DNA from 4 places in the Paenibacillus larvae subsp. larvae genome. Region 1 is predicted to be linked to each of the others. Evidence: riboswitches for the same ligand, from Rfam matches in the RefSeq annotation. Region 1 holds a riboswitch; each other region holds the start of a gene.

Region 1 (3,298 bases):
TACAACGAACATAACCGGATTTTTCATCATTATCATTGGATTTAATTTATACACGCTTTACAGAATTGCCTGTTTGAAAATCGGGCCGTTCAGCATCTTTTTCTTGGCCTTATCCATGATTTCCTTTCACCCCTATAACTTAACGGATAGTTAAATATTCAGCTACCGGACCCAAAACAAGTACCGGTAAAAAGGTTAGAGCACCAATAATCAGAACCGTTCCTATAAGCAGTCCCATAAACAGTTTATTATCCGTTTTAAATGTACCGATCGTCTCAGGTACCGGGTGCTTGGCCGCAAGAGAACCAGCTACACCCAGCAGGGCTATCATAGAAATATAACGGCCTAGCAACATAACTATTCCCGTTGTTATATCCCAGAATGGCGTATTATCTGCCAAGCCTTCAAAGCCTGACCCGTTGTTTGCAGCTGAGGATGTATACTGATACAACACCTGGGTGATTCCATGAAAGCCGGGGTTGGTAATGCCAGCCTGCCCTGCATCTGTAACCAACGCTATGGCCGTTGGTACCAAAATAATAAATGGATGCAACAAAATGACGATGGCGATCAGTTTCATTTCTTTTGCCTCAATTTTACGTCCCAAAAATTCCGGCGTGCGTCCGATCATCAGACCTGCAAGGAAGACAGCCAGGATTGCGTACATGAGCATATTGACAAGCCCGATACCATTTCCGCCAAATACTGAATTAAGCATCATTAAAACTGTCGGTACCATCCCGCCCAGCGGGGTTAAAGTGTCATGCATATTATTGACCGTACCTGTTGTCGCTGATGTCGTCACAGTTGTAAATAAAGCGGATTGGGCCAGGCCAAAGCGAACTTCCTTTCCTTCCGGACTTCCCTGCTCTGCGCTGACTCCCAAATTATTGAGCAGCGGATTGCCTTGAGATTCAGCCGCATATTCGATTCCGAGGAACACTAGAAACAGGACCAGCATGGCACTGAAAATGACCCACCCCTGACGTTTGTTCCGGGCAAATAATCCGTACGTATACGTCAAAGCCGCAGGAAACATCCACATGCTTAAAATTTCTATCACATTGGTAATTCCATTCGGGTTTTCGAATGGGTGGGATGAATTGACCCCAAAGAATCCACCCCCATTGGTGCCGAGATGTTTAATAGACTCCAACGAAGCTACGGGACCTACGCTTATATTTTGAACCGCCCCTTCAAGAGTAGTCGCCTTAATGGTTGGCTCCAATGTTTGCGGAACATGCAGGGCTACAAGAATTAGAGTAATCACAAATGCAAACGGCAAGAGAATCCGGGTATGGGTCTTTACAAAATCCTGAAAAAAGTTGCCCAGCCCTTTTCCCTTCCCGGTGATCCCTCTTATAAAAGCCGCGGCAACGGAAAACCCGGTTGCAGCGGAGGTAAACATCATCATGGTGATGACAATCATTTGGGAGAAATAAGAGAGCCCGCTTTCCCCGCTATAACCTTGGAGATTCGTATTAGTCATAAAACTGATGATCGTATTAAATGAAAGTGTCTCTTCCATTCTGCCAATTCCGTTCGGATTAAAAGGAAGTATATTTTGAAGGCGCAGGACCAGATATCCAAGGCCTATCAAAACCGCATTAGTAAGTAGAATGCTGAGCATATATTTTTTCCAGCTCATGCTGGCTTCAGGTCTAATGCCGCCAAGTTTGAATAAAAACCGTTCAACAGGCCCGTAAATCCGGTCCGTCTTATTCGGCTCATTGGAAAACACATTATACAAATAGGTTCCTAAAGGCTTCACCAATAAGCAAAGAAGCACGATAACAATGGCAATCTGAACAAAATCCATGATTTCCTATCCTCCCTATGCTGCAGGCCTAAAATTTTTCCGGGTAAATCAGTGCATAAATCAAGTATCCAAACAGAAAGAGTACACACAGAGCTATAATAATCATGATTGGACACTTCCCTGCTCATCTATCATTTTCCCGCACCAGAATAAAAAGGCGGAAAACAAGGAAAAAAATCCAAAAAGCATCAGCAGCATATAAATATCCATCATAGGTAGTAGTCCTCCTTTAAAGAATCAAGCGAAAGTAGCTTCCCCAAAAAAACGAATTCCCTTCTTATTTGTGTAATGGCAAATTTAGGCAATAAAAAAAGAAGCCCGCGGTAGAGGAAACTCTTCATGCGGCTTCTTCAAAGGCACAGCAAATCATAGCTATACCGGAAAACGCTGACAGATGTCGCCTCTCTCGGAACGCTTACGAGGTTAGCTGCCGGATTCGGGCGTGAGAGTCGCCCTACATCAACCAGTCTGCTGATCGATGATTCACCCCATGGATGGCATAGATATGCCATCCGGTTGGTTCCCCCGTTTCCTGCATGCAGGAATTCAGCGGTTAAAACGCAAATGCAATTCATTTTTTATGCAATTAACTTAGATTATCGCGAATATGGCCATAAAAAAGCCACAGGACATAACCTGTGGTCATAAGACTGATCACAAGTTTCTTCGTCCTCTCTTCACTTCCGCCTACGAGGTTAGCTGTCGGATTCGGGCGGTGAGAGACGCCCTACCGGAATTAGAATCTCCATGGTTGAACTAATTCCAGGATTCACCCCTGCTGTTAAAATTCCGGCTCTCACACCGGAACCAGAACAGCTTTGGTTCCCCCGCTTCTCCACAGCACATATTCCGCAATTCGATCGCAACTAATGAAATGGTGGCGGCATGCTGAAGTGGAAAACTAGACAATAGCAGCAGAAACTGTATATTTTGCTTTCATGGATTGTATCTTACACCCGTGCAGAAGCTTTGTAAATCCAACCCATTGGGGGTTTTGCGCTTTTTTCCCTTGTCAGGATCTAGTTATGCGCTTACAAGACTATCAAAGTAACCTCTTCTATGAATATCTGCGATTCTCTTGATTTTTCAGCAAAATAAAAAATAAGAATAAGCTTTTTTCCTTCTTCATCTAATATTTACACAACTTTCCTTATCAGGTAGGATGATATCAAAAGAATGATTTAAACCATTCAGGAAATTGGGAGGAAGATGTGTATGAAAAAAGGGTTCCTGTCCATTCTTATCTGGGGCCTGATCTCCATCGCAGGCGGGATCGCATTCGGTCTCGTGGCATTAAACCGGGGAGAGACGATTAGTGCGGTATGGCTTGTGATTGCTGCCATATCGTGTTATGCGGTAGCTTACCGCTTTTACAGCCGTTTTATGGCCCGCAAAGTATTCAGCCTGAACGATAACCGACGAACGCCGGCCGAAGTAAAAAACGACGGCAAAGACTATGTTCCTACGAATAAGTGGGTA
Region 2 (3,298 bases), 150 kb from region 1:
TGCGACAGAAACTGACCGGATTACCGGATGAATCCACTTTGTCTCCTGCCAATAAGCCATTAAATGGGTAGCCTTCATTATAAGGAGAAAAGCAAGAATCGACAAAAAGGGCCGGGCTTCATTACCCGTACAATGCCGGTACAAAGGCCATAACAGGATCAGGGCCGCAAATATACGAAAAGCCTGGATGCCGAAACTGTACCGGAACGCTTTTTGAAAGTATAGGCTCAGCTCTGTTTCGACAGGAAGGAGGTAGATTCGATCAGGCTCCCGAATTAAAGTACGAATGTTGCCCGGGCAGATCATCAGCGACAAAAAGGGAATTGCGATCCATAAGTAAGGGAAAGAGGCGGGAAGCGTCTGCAATGTTTTTCCATAATAATAAGAGAAAACAATAATGAATAAAACCAGAAACCCTCCGAAGTTGCTTCTTCCTACAACTCTCCAATATCCCATAACAGATTGGATATAATGATCGAATCTTTTTTTCCATAACGTTTGAGGATGCATTAACGTACTCCGCCTTTAACCATATAATAGAAGAGTTCATCCAAAGAGGCAGCGGGCATTCCCGTTTTCCCGCGTAAGTCCTCCAATGTTCCTTGAGCCACAATTTCGCCTTGGTCCAGTACAATGAACCGGTCGCAATATTTTTCAATTGTTGATAAAATATGCGAACTGAGCAGGAAGCTTGCCCCGTTTTCCTTATATTTCGACATTAAATCCAAGAGAGAGCGCATGGCTAAGGGATCAAGACCCAGAAAGGGTTCATCGATCACATAGAGAGAAGGTCTGACGAGAAAGGCGTTCATAATCATAACCTTCTGCTTCATTCCTTTGGAGAGCTGTGTGGAGAAACTGCCGGTTTTTTCTTTCATGTGGAATTCATTCAGCAGAATCTCAGCTCTTTCTTCCAGCTCTTTTCGATTCAGCCCATAGGCCATGGCAGTCAATTCAAGATGCTCTTGGATAGTCAGCTCTTCATAAAGTTCAGGGCTTTCCGGTACATAAGCGTAAGAGCTGCGGTAGGAAGTTCTGTTTTCTTTCAGGGTATTTCCGTGGATGCGTATGGATCCCTGTTGGGGTTCCAGTAGCCCCAGGATGTGCTTTATCGTGGTACTTTTGCCGGCTCCGTTTAATCCGATGAGGCCTACCATTTCTCCTTTTTTAACGGAGAACGTGATATTTTTTAAAACGGGTTTTCCTGGCAAATAGCCCCCATAAAGTTCTTCAACGGTAAGGACATCTGTCATCATGATCACCTGCTTTTATTGCTAAATGCTGTAAAACTATTATAATCAAAACTGAGTCAAAAGCATAATTGGAATACATTTCCTTAGAAATTCTCATAAAAATTTAGTTTTAATGAGGAAAAGGCAGAAAAGATGGGGGTTATCTTCATATAATGGACTAATAAAGCCAAATTTTAATGAAAATAAGGGTGGCTTCCTCTTTACAGAATATGCTGGAACAGCGTAATATACTTTCATGATAACTTAATAAGCTATCTCAATGTGATCGCTGAATTTCCTGGTAACAGGAAAACGGGGGGAACCGCTGTGAATACCGATAGGTGGGAAAAGTCGAACCTAATCGGAGGGTAACAGACCATTATGGGGTGAATCCTTACAGGTCCGGGCTGGTGAAGAATACCGGCAAGGGTGGGTAAGGTAGGGCTACTCTCAGTCCGAATCCGTCAGCTAACCTCGTAAGCACATGAGAGAGGGTACATTGTAGTGTCGTCTTTAAAAATTAAGACAGATTTTCTCAGGCCACGGGAAGATTCCTCTTTCCCTGGCTTTTTTTGCTTTCGTTAGGACGAGGATCCGTCAGGGATCCACTAAAGACTAAAGAAGGAGGTGGATTGAACCCGCTGGTGCCACTACCTTGTCATCGGATACGGGGGAGGCCTAACAAGGCACGGCATTCATTATATTTTACTTGAGTCACGTCATTTTAATCATGCATAAACTCGACGGCGGGACTTTGAAGGAGGACCGAAGAAGTGGGCAATATATCGAACCCTGAGACCCATGAAAAACGATCATCCAGCATGTCCTTCGCATTGCGATGGAAGCATGAAAACTTGCGTATGATTTCTATTGTGGCCATTATTTCATTCGCTTTGACTTTCATGTTGTTGGTGTTGTTGTACGGTACGGCTACCAAGAGCGTATCCCTAGTTGTGAATGGACAAGAGAAAAACGTCGAAACCAGACAATGGGTCCTGCAGCGGCTACTGGATGACGAAGCTATTACAATCGGAGAACACGATTATGTGTCTGTAGCGCTGGACAGCAAAATTCAAGACGGTCAGAAGATTGTGATTGACCACGCTATACCGGTTGAACTGAAAGCTGATGGACAGACCAAAACTGTTTACACAACTGCAAGAACGGTAGAAAGTGCATTGAAGGATTTTAATATAACTTTGGCAGATTTGGATAAAGTAAAACCTTCCATGGACTCAGCTCTAACTCCGAATATGGGCATTCAGGTTATCAGGGTAACAAAGGAGTATGAGGACATTACCGAACCAATTGCCTTTGACGTTGTGAAGAAAAATGAGGAACAGCTGTTAAAAGGCAAGGAACAAATTGTGCAGGAAGGCAAGGAAGGCATCCTGTCCAAGAAAAAAGAAAAGATTTTTGAAGATGGCGTACTGGTTGCTGAAGCCATTGTGAATCAGGAAGTACAGTCCGAGAGCGTAAACAAAGTCATTGCTGTCGGTACAAAAGAACCTGTGACGATTGCCTCGGTTCCCGAACCGAAACAAATACCCGCCATGGTTAATAAATCTACGGTGAAACAACCTGAAACGAATTCAGGCGGGCCCCTGGCTAACAGTAAAAAAATCTTGAAAAATGTTACGTTGACGGCCTACTCCGCTCAAGAGCCAGGCTTAAGTATGGCTACGGCTTCCGGTGCAAAAGCTGCAGAAGGAAGAACCATTGCGGTTGACCCAAGTGTTATCCCTCTTGGATGGTGGGTATACATTGAAGGTATCGGCTATCGTCGTGCGGAAGATACAGGCGGAGCGATCAAAGGCAACAAAATCGACGTTTATTTCGATACATTAGACCATGTGAACCGTTTTGGGGTAAAACGCGGCCTGACGGTTCACGTTATTGGACCAAACAAACCATCCGAAGACTAATCCCTGCATAAACAGGGTATACTGCTTCCCATACAAGATGGCGAAAAAGAAGAGGAGGTTCCTCTTCTTTTTTCTGCGTTCTGTGAAGTTTGAAGGAAGAGAAGAAGGGGAAACTAAATGATTAAAGAGATCATTGTCGTT
Region 3 (3,298 bases), 1.5 Mb from region 1:
TGGTTGCCTGATTCGTATACTCAAATATAAAGATGACCAGAGCACCAAATACTATCAGAAAAGCCGTTGCAGATAATACCACTTTGGTATGTAAGGATAATCGCCGTGTCTTCTTGTATTCCATAATGTCTGACATAACGATAAATCCTATACCTCCAATTACAATCAGTGCCATTGACGTAAAATTAATGATAAAGTCATTTTTGTAACTCGTTAAGGAAGAAAACGGTCCTGAGATTGAACCGAACAAGTCAAATCCGGCATTGTTAAAAAACGAAATTCCATGAAAAATCCCAAACAGAAGGGCTTTCGGAAAACCGAGGTCGAAGGACCAGCGGATAGTAAAAAGGGCAGCCCCTATCCCTTCAATCGTTAAGGAATAGACGAGCACTTTCCGGAATAATCGTACAATCCCTTCCATTGAACTTTGATTAAGAGCCTCCTGAAGAACAAGCCTCTCCCTTAAGGAAATTCTCTTCTTCCGCAAAAAAGCGATTAAAGTTGCCATGCTCATAAAACCTAGACCGCCGACCTGAATCAATAAAATAATGACTACCTTGCCGAAGACGGTAAAATGTGTCTCTGTATCTACAACTACAAGTCCTGTTACACAAGTGGCGGAAGTTGCAGTAAACACGGCGTCAATGAATGGCATGGAATAGCCGTCTGCTGAAGATATCGGAAGCATCAGCAGAAGCGCACCGATCAGTATAATACTGGCAAATCCAAGAACTAAAATCTGCGGGGGCTTTAATCTGAATATTTTGCCCGGTATGTTCATCATTTCCTCCTGAAACACAAAAAAAGGCATTGGAAACCCACTGCCTCATCGGTATGGTTCCCCATGCAAAGCCTACGAGGTTAGCTGACGGATTCGGATGCATAGGTCACCCTATTCACCGGTCTATGCGCATTTCTGCACAATGTGTATACTTAGGTATACCCGGCGAAATTCACCCCAATTAAATGGTTCCCCCGTTTTACTATTGAAATTCAGCTTATATATTTGAATGATTGAATTATATATGTCTTTTCTACCGGACACAAAGTCATTATTGACCGAAATCCAGCGAAAATAGCCGTTAAATCACCTTGTTTGAAACGCTGAGGCATGCGCTGGCATCCTTACACATTCTATGATAACTTTAGGATGAAACTCTTCATTTTAAGGAGCTTTTCTATGAAAATCAAACCCGGCAACCGCTATCTTGTTTTTCTCGCTATTATAGGTATTATTCTCTACTTATCAGTGGCCTTTATACCCCCTGCGGACGAAATAGATGATGAAGCCTATATGTATGAAAACAGTCCGCTTCTTTCCAAGAAAGAAGCCGCGGATAAAGCCGTGATTTTCCTGAACGATAAACAAATGTTCCTGGAAAATCCCGTAACCTACACTGTGTATCAATCAGAGTCAAACCTCAGCGGGTATATCCAGAAGGAGAATCTTACTGGATCTTACGAGGATTTTAAAGAAAAGTTCCCTCTTGAATATTATTTGATTCAGGTCATTGACGGGGCGGATGGCAGACAATTTGAAGTAAAAGTGGATTTTCAGACAGGGGCCGTGGTGGGTTGGTATTCCAAACCTGATCAGTTAGATCCCCCTACGGAAGACCAAGCAGAAACCATAGGGCGCAAAGCCATTCAAGATATGGGCTGGCCGCAGGAGCAATTTAAACTCACCGGACTAAGCACGCCCGAAGCGGATCTGGTTTTCGAACAACAGCAGCCGTCGATTGGAGGGGCTCACCTGAGAATTCAGGTTCAGTTGGATCACAATATGATTGCAGGAGTTTCACCTGATTTCGCAATCCCGGATTCGTTTATAAAGTGGATGGACTCACAAACGGATACCGCGGGTACAATGACTTTAATCAGCATGCTGCTCAATATCGGAATGACTATTTCGGCTGTTATTTATGTCATTTTAAAGCGCCGGCAAATTGCATTTCATCGCGGGGTCCTTTTATGCACCGTCTATCTTGTTCTGTATTCTCTCAACAATGTCAATTTGTATCCGACCTACAAAGTATATAAAGGGCATTTTGCGGCAGGATGGGAAAGTATGTTTTCCGTTCTGCTAATGAACATGCTGATAATTGTGATAGCTGTTTTCCTGTATTTCCTTCTTCTTGCAGGTAATCAGATGTGGCAAGAACAAGGATGGAGACCAATACCAAGGTGGAAAGACAGAAACTTTGGTAATGAAGTTCTTAGCGGCATGGGAAGGGGATATTTACTCTGCTTGTTTTTGATGGGCCTACAGCAGCTCCTGTTTTTTATAGCCGATAAAAACTTCCACGTATGGTCTGTCAGCGACCCGGGCGATTCTCCTCTGAATATGTTGAATCCGTGCATCTATCCTTTAATGGCCTGGGTAGCCGCTATTTCAGAGGAGGCAACATTTCGGCTCTTCGGTATCATTTTGTTTAAAAAGCTGTTTAGAAACAACTTTATAGCTATACTGGTGCCCAGCATCATTTGGGCTGCCGGTCATACTCAGTACCCGGTATTTCCTGTTTACACCCGGTTGATCGAAGTCACCATTTTAGGCATCGTATTTGGTTATGCGTTTTTGAAATTCGGCTTTTTTACAGCCCTGTTTGCCCATGCGGCCATGGACAGTACACTTATGGGATTATATTTGATGACGGTGGGCAATGATGCATCCCTCTTCGGGGGAATCTTCTACATGATCCTCCCTGCTCTTGTGGCAGGAGTCCTTTGGCTTTTTCATAAATGGCTGTTGAAAGGAATCCGTTTTGCAGTCTTTAGACGGTAAGTCTTTGTATTCGTCTATTAACAACAAGCATCCTTCACCATCCTTCAATAGGAGGGAAGCTGCTCTTTCTCTTATCCATGCCCCTAATCCCCTGTTGGAGTATCCATATTTCCATTCAGGGATGTCAAAATCTGTGCCGCCAATTTGTCTCCGATCCCGATGGGGCGGAAGTCTTCGACTTTCGCCTCTTTGATTTTTTTGACGGAACCAAAATGTTTGAGCAGCAGCTTACGGCGTTTTTCCCCAATGCCTGGGATGGCATCTAATTGGGATTGGACCATCGATTTTGCCCTTCGTTCGCGGTGGAAAGTAATGGCAAAACGGTGCACTTCATCCTGAATGCGGTTCAGTAAATAAAATTCCTGGCTGTCCCTTGGAATTGGAACAACCTCGGCCGGATCTCCCATTAACAGCTGGGCTGTTTTATGTTTTATGTCTTTGGATAATCCGCAAACGGGAATGTAGAGGCCAAGTTCGTTCTCAAGAATATCTATGGCGGCGGAAATCTGCCCC
Region 4 (3,298 bases), 620 kb from region 1:
CTGGAGAAAAAGTCAAAATAACTTCTTCCGGGCGGACGGATGCAGGTGTCCATGCACGGGGGCAAGTTGTAAACTTTTTGACTTCCTCCAGAATCCCTGTAGACAGATGGTGTCTTGCTCTTAATTCCAGGCTGCCCCGGGATATCGTTGTGTATGAAGCTGAGGAAGTGTCGCTTACTTTCCACTCGAGAAAATCCGCTAAACGGAAAACCTATTGTTATGAAATCCGTACCTCTCGGTTCCCGGATGTATTTCACCGGGCCTTTGAAGTGCATTATCCAACTCCTCTAAATATTGAAGCCATGAAAGAAGCACTGTCTTGCTTTATAGGAACTCATGATTTCACATCTTTCTGCACAACCAGAACGACTATGGAAAACCGTGTGAGAACGATATACGAAGCCAGGTTAGAATATTTACCGGATCAGGATGATCCCGCCCGGGGACTTATCCAGATTTATCTGACCGGTAGCGGATTTCTGTATAACATGGTTCGGATTATCGTTGGCACCATTTTGCAGGTTGGAGAAGGGAAAGAGAAGAGCTCGGAAATACCGGTGATTCTGGCTGCCAAGGACCGGAGAAAAGCAGGGCCGACAGCAATGGCCAAAGGGTTAACTCTTTGGAAAGTTGAGTATGAATGAAGCCAAAAATAGGCTTGCTATTCTAAGTTCAATCATGTAGAATATTATTTGGTATTTCATGGTCGGCTATCCCACAGCCCCGGATCATGCAAATAACCACATACATGATTTTGAACATGAATATGATTGAATATGAGATATATTTGTTTAGGAGGATAAAGCATGCGTACCACATATATGGCTAAACCGAATGAAGTTGAGCGCAAATGGTACATTATTGATGCTACTAATAAAACTCTGGGACGTCTGGCAAGTGAAGCGGCTAGCATTATCCGCGGTAAACACAAGACTCAATTCACACCACATGTGGATACTGGAGATTTCGTAATCATCATTAATGCCGAAAAAATTCATCTGACAGGTAAAAAACTGACAGATAAAAAATATTACCGCCATTCCATGCATCCAGGTGGTTTGAAAGTAACTACAGCCCAAGAAATGCTGAAAAATAAACCTGAGCGCATGTTGGAACTGGCTATCCACGGTATGTTGCCAAAGAACCGTCTTGGTAACTCAATGAAAACCAAGCTGAAAGTTTACGCAGGTTCGGAGCATCCGCATCAAGCACAAAAACCAGAAGTTTGGGAACTTCGCGGTTAATAGAAAGGGAGGACTGACTCGTGGCACAAGTTCAATACTATGGAACCGGTCGTCGTAAACATTCGGTAGCGCGTGTACGCCTTGTACCGGGTGAAGGACGTATCATTATCAATAAACGTGATCTTAACGATTACTTCGGCCATGAAACGCTGAAGCTGATTGTAAAACAGCCTCTGGCTTTGACTGAAACATTGAATAAATATGACGTTATCGTACTGGCCCATGGCGGCGGTATGAGCGGACAAGCGGGAGCCATCCGTCATGGGATTTCCCGTGCACTTTTGAAGGCAGATCCGGAAAGCCGCGGTTCTCTGAAGCGTGCAGGCTTCCTGACTCGTGACCCTCGTATGAAAGAACGTAAAAAATACGGTCTTAAAGCTGCTCGTCGCGCACCACAATTCTCTAAGCGTTAAGATCATTCCTGTATCAACAATTATTGCCCTTGGTCTACTTTGGCCAAGGGTTTTATTTTTTCTGCAGAGGATTATCCGTGACCATATTTTTACCCTATTTTCTCAGTTGAAGGAATTTCTTTAATTGAGATGAGGTTTGTTTTAGGTATAATATCCTGATCAAGGCAAAGAAAATTTTACACCATAAATTTCCAATCTTCACCAGGCAGTACTGTTAAGTCTTTATGTACCAATCTGCTTTTCTTCATTGAATAAAGAAATGGTATATCTCAAAGGAATATCAATTTGATGGACTAGTCTTACGATAAACTCAGAAGATAGATAACGAGATAGTATCTGTTTTATGATTTACTCAATATAAATATTTAAAATTTTTTTAAAAATTGAGGAATATGATGGATTTTTGATGACTGAAAAAAATTTTAAATGGCTGAAAAGTTGCAAGACCCCAACTAATTATGCTAATCTTCTCAAAGACAAGGGAACTTTTTTGTATTTTAATAATAGCCGAATCCTGCTTTTCTACATCGGAAACAGGTACGGGGACGATATACTTGGGGTGAATTTGCGACATTTGTGCATTAGGGAATTCCTCTTCCCGAACCCGTCAACTAACCCCGGAGGCTACGTACAGGAGGTAATTTATGGCTACAAAATGGTTGAAAAGTTTGGTTCTTTCAGGAGCTTTAGTAACGGTAGGGTTAATAGCATCAAATACTACTGCACACGCAGCTGTTCCAGACGGTGTCAAAGTTCAGATCAATAACCACTTAGTTAATTTTTCGGATGCTATGCCTTATTTGAACCAAGGATCGTTAATGGTCCCAATGCGCGCGGTAGCTGAGAATTTAGGCTACAAATTGGAGTTTGAAATGGTTCAAAATGGTACTCAAGTCAGAGTCAAACTCATAGGAGATGGTCATGTATTTGAGTTTGAGTCCGGTAAGCAGAAGGCAAAAGTAGATAACAGAAGTGTGACCCTAGATGAAGCACCTGTTATTAAAAATGACCGTGTCTATGTACATATCCGTTCAATTGGAGAGCATTTTGGACATATTGTCCAATGGGATATGAACAATAATATCGGCATTCTGGGTGCAGATGGAAAATACCATGCTCCTGCGTGGTATAAGCCTGCAAAACGAACTACACCAAGCAAAGATGTAACCTTGTCTGCTAAGAAGTCAAACAAATCTGCAGGAAAGCAGCATACCGAGAAACCTGCTGATAAACAAGTAAAATCGGCTACAAGCAAAGATGTAACCTTGTCTGCTAAGAAGTCAAACAAATCTGCAGGAAAGCAGCATACCGAGAAACCTGCTGATAAACAAGTAAAATCGGCTACAAGCAAAGATGTAACCTCATCTGTTAAGAAGTCAAACGAATCTGCAGGAAAGCAGCACACCGAGAAACCTGCTCATAAACAGGTAGAACCAGCTACAAGCAAAGATGTAACCTCAACTGATAAGAAATCCATCGTATCTAAGGCAACAAGGCAGATTGGGGTACCATACTTATGGGGGGAACTTCCCCAAATGGGTTTGATTGCTCGGGTTTAGTAACTTATATCTTTAAGCAACAAGGTATTAATCTTCCTAGGACTTCCTCAGGCATGTATGGTGTGGGAACATCGGTATCCAA

What was found. A riboswitch is a leader RNA that binds a small molecule or an ion and turns the genes downstream of it on or off. The one in region 1 is predicted to bind cyclic di-AMP.
Region 2: it holds a riboswitch for cyclic di-AMP, as region 1 does, so the genes downstream of both, BXP28_RS17735 (resuscitation-promoting factor) here and kdpF (K(+)-transporting ATPase subunit F) in region 1, are expected to answer to the same signal.
Region 3: it holds a riboswitch for cyclic di-AMP, as region 1 does, so the genes downstream of both, BXP28_RS10845 (TrkH family potassium uptake protein) here and kdpF (K(+)-transporting ATPase subunit F) in region 1, are expected to answer to the same signal.
Region 4: it holds a riboswitch for cyclic di-AMP, as region 1 does, so the genes downstream of both, BXP28_RS15315 (stalk domain-containing protein) here and kdpF (K(+)-transporting ATPase subunit F) in region 1, are expected to answer to the same signal.

Annotation. Positions count from the first base shown of each region.
Region 1 covers NZ_CP019687.1:3,573,997-3,577,294, reverse strand. Annotated here, with positions in the region: partial or broken gene kdpB (potassium-transporting ATPase subunit KdpB) at 1-36, opposite strand, end outside; gene kdpA (potassium-transporting ATPase subunit KdpA) at 140-1,819, opposite strand; gene kdpF (K(+)-transporting ATPase subunit F) at 1,848-1,925, opposite strand; cyclic di-AMP (ydaO/yuaA leader) riboswitch at 2,216-2,381, opposite strand; cyclic di-AMP (ydaO/yuaA leader) riboswitch at 2,489-2,683, opposite strand; partial or broken gene BXP28_RS18515 (carbon starvation CstA family protein) at 3,035-3,298, shown strand, end outside.
Region 2 covers NZ_CP019687.1:3,424,243-3,427,540, forward strand. Annotated here, with positions in the region: gene BXP28_RS17725 (ABC transporter permease) at 1-510, opposite strand, end outside; gene BXP28_RS17730 (ABC transporter ATP-binding protein) at 510-1,253, opposite strand; cyclic di-AMP (ydaO/yuaA leader) riboswitch at 1,510-1,730, shown strand; gene BXP28_RS17735 (resuscitation-promoting factor) at 2,006-3,157, shown strand; gene rnmV (ribonuclease M5) at 3,275-3,298, shown strand, end outside.
Region 3 covers NZ_CP019687.1:2,079,013-2,082,310, forward strand. Annotated here, with positions in the region: partial or broken gene BXP28_RS10845 (TrkH family potassium uptake protein) at 1-811, opposite strand, end outside; cyclic di-AMP (ydaO/yuaA leader) riboswitch at 836-1,009, opposite strand; gene BXP28_RS10850 (CPBP family intramembrane glutamic endopeptidase) at 1,181-2,785, shown strand; gene uvrC (excinuclease ABC subunit UvrC) at 2,869-3,298, opposite strand, start outside.
Region 4 covers NZ_CP019687.1:2,955,327-2,958,624, reverse strand. Annotated here, with positions in the region: gene truA (tRNA pseudouridine(38-40) synthase TruA) at 1-644, shown strand, start outside; gene rplM (50S ribosomal protein L13) at 807-1,244, shown strand; gene rpsI (30S ribosomal protein S9) at 1,265-1,657, shown strand; cyclic di-AMP (ydaO/yuaA leader) riboswitch at 2,153-2,298, shown strand; gene BXP28_RS15315 (stalk domain-containing protein) at 2,302-3,216, shown strand; gene BXP28_RS15310 (C40 family peptidase) at 3,174-3,298, shown strand, end outside.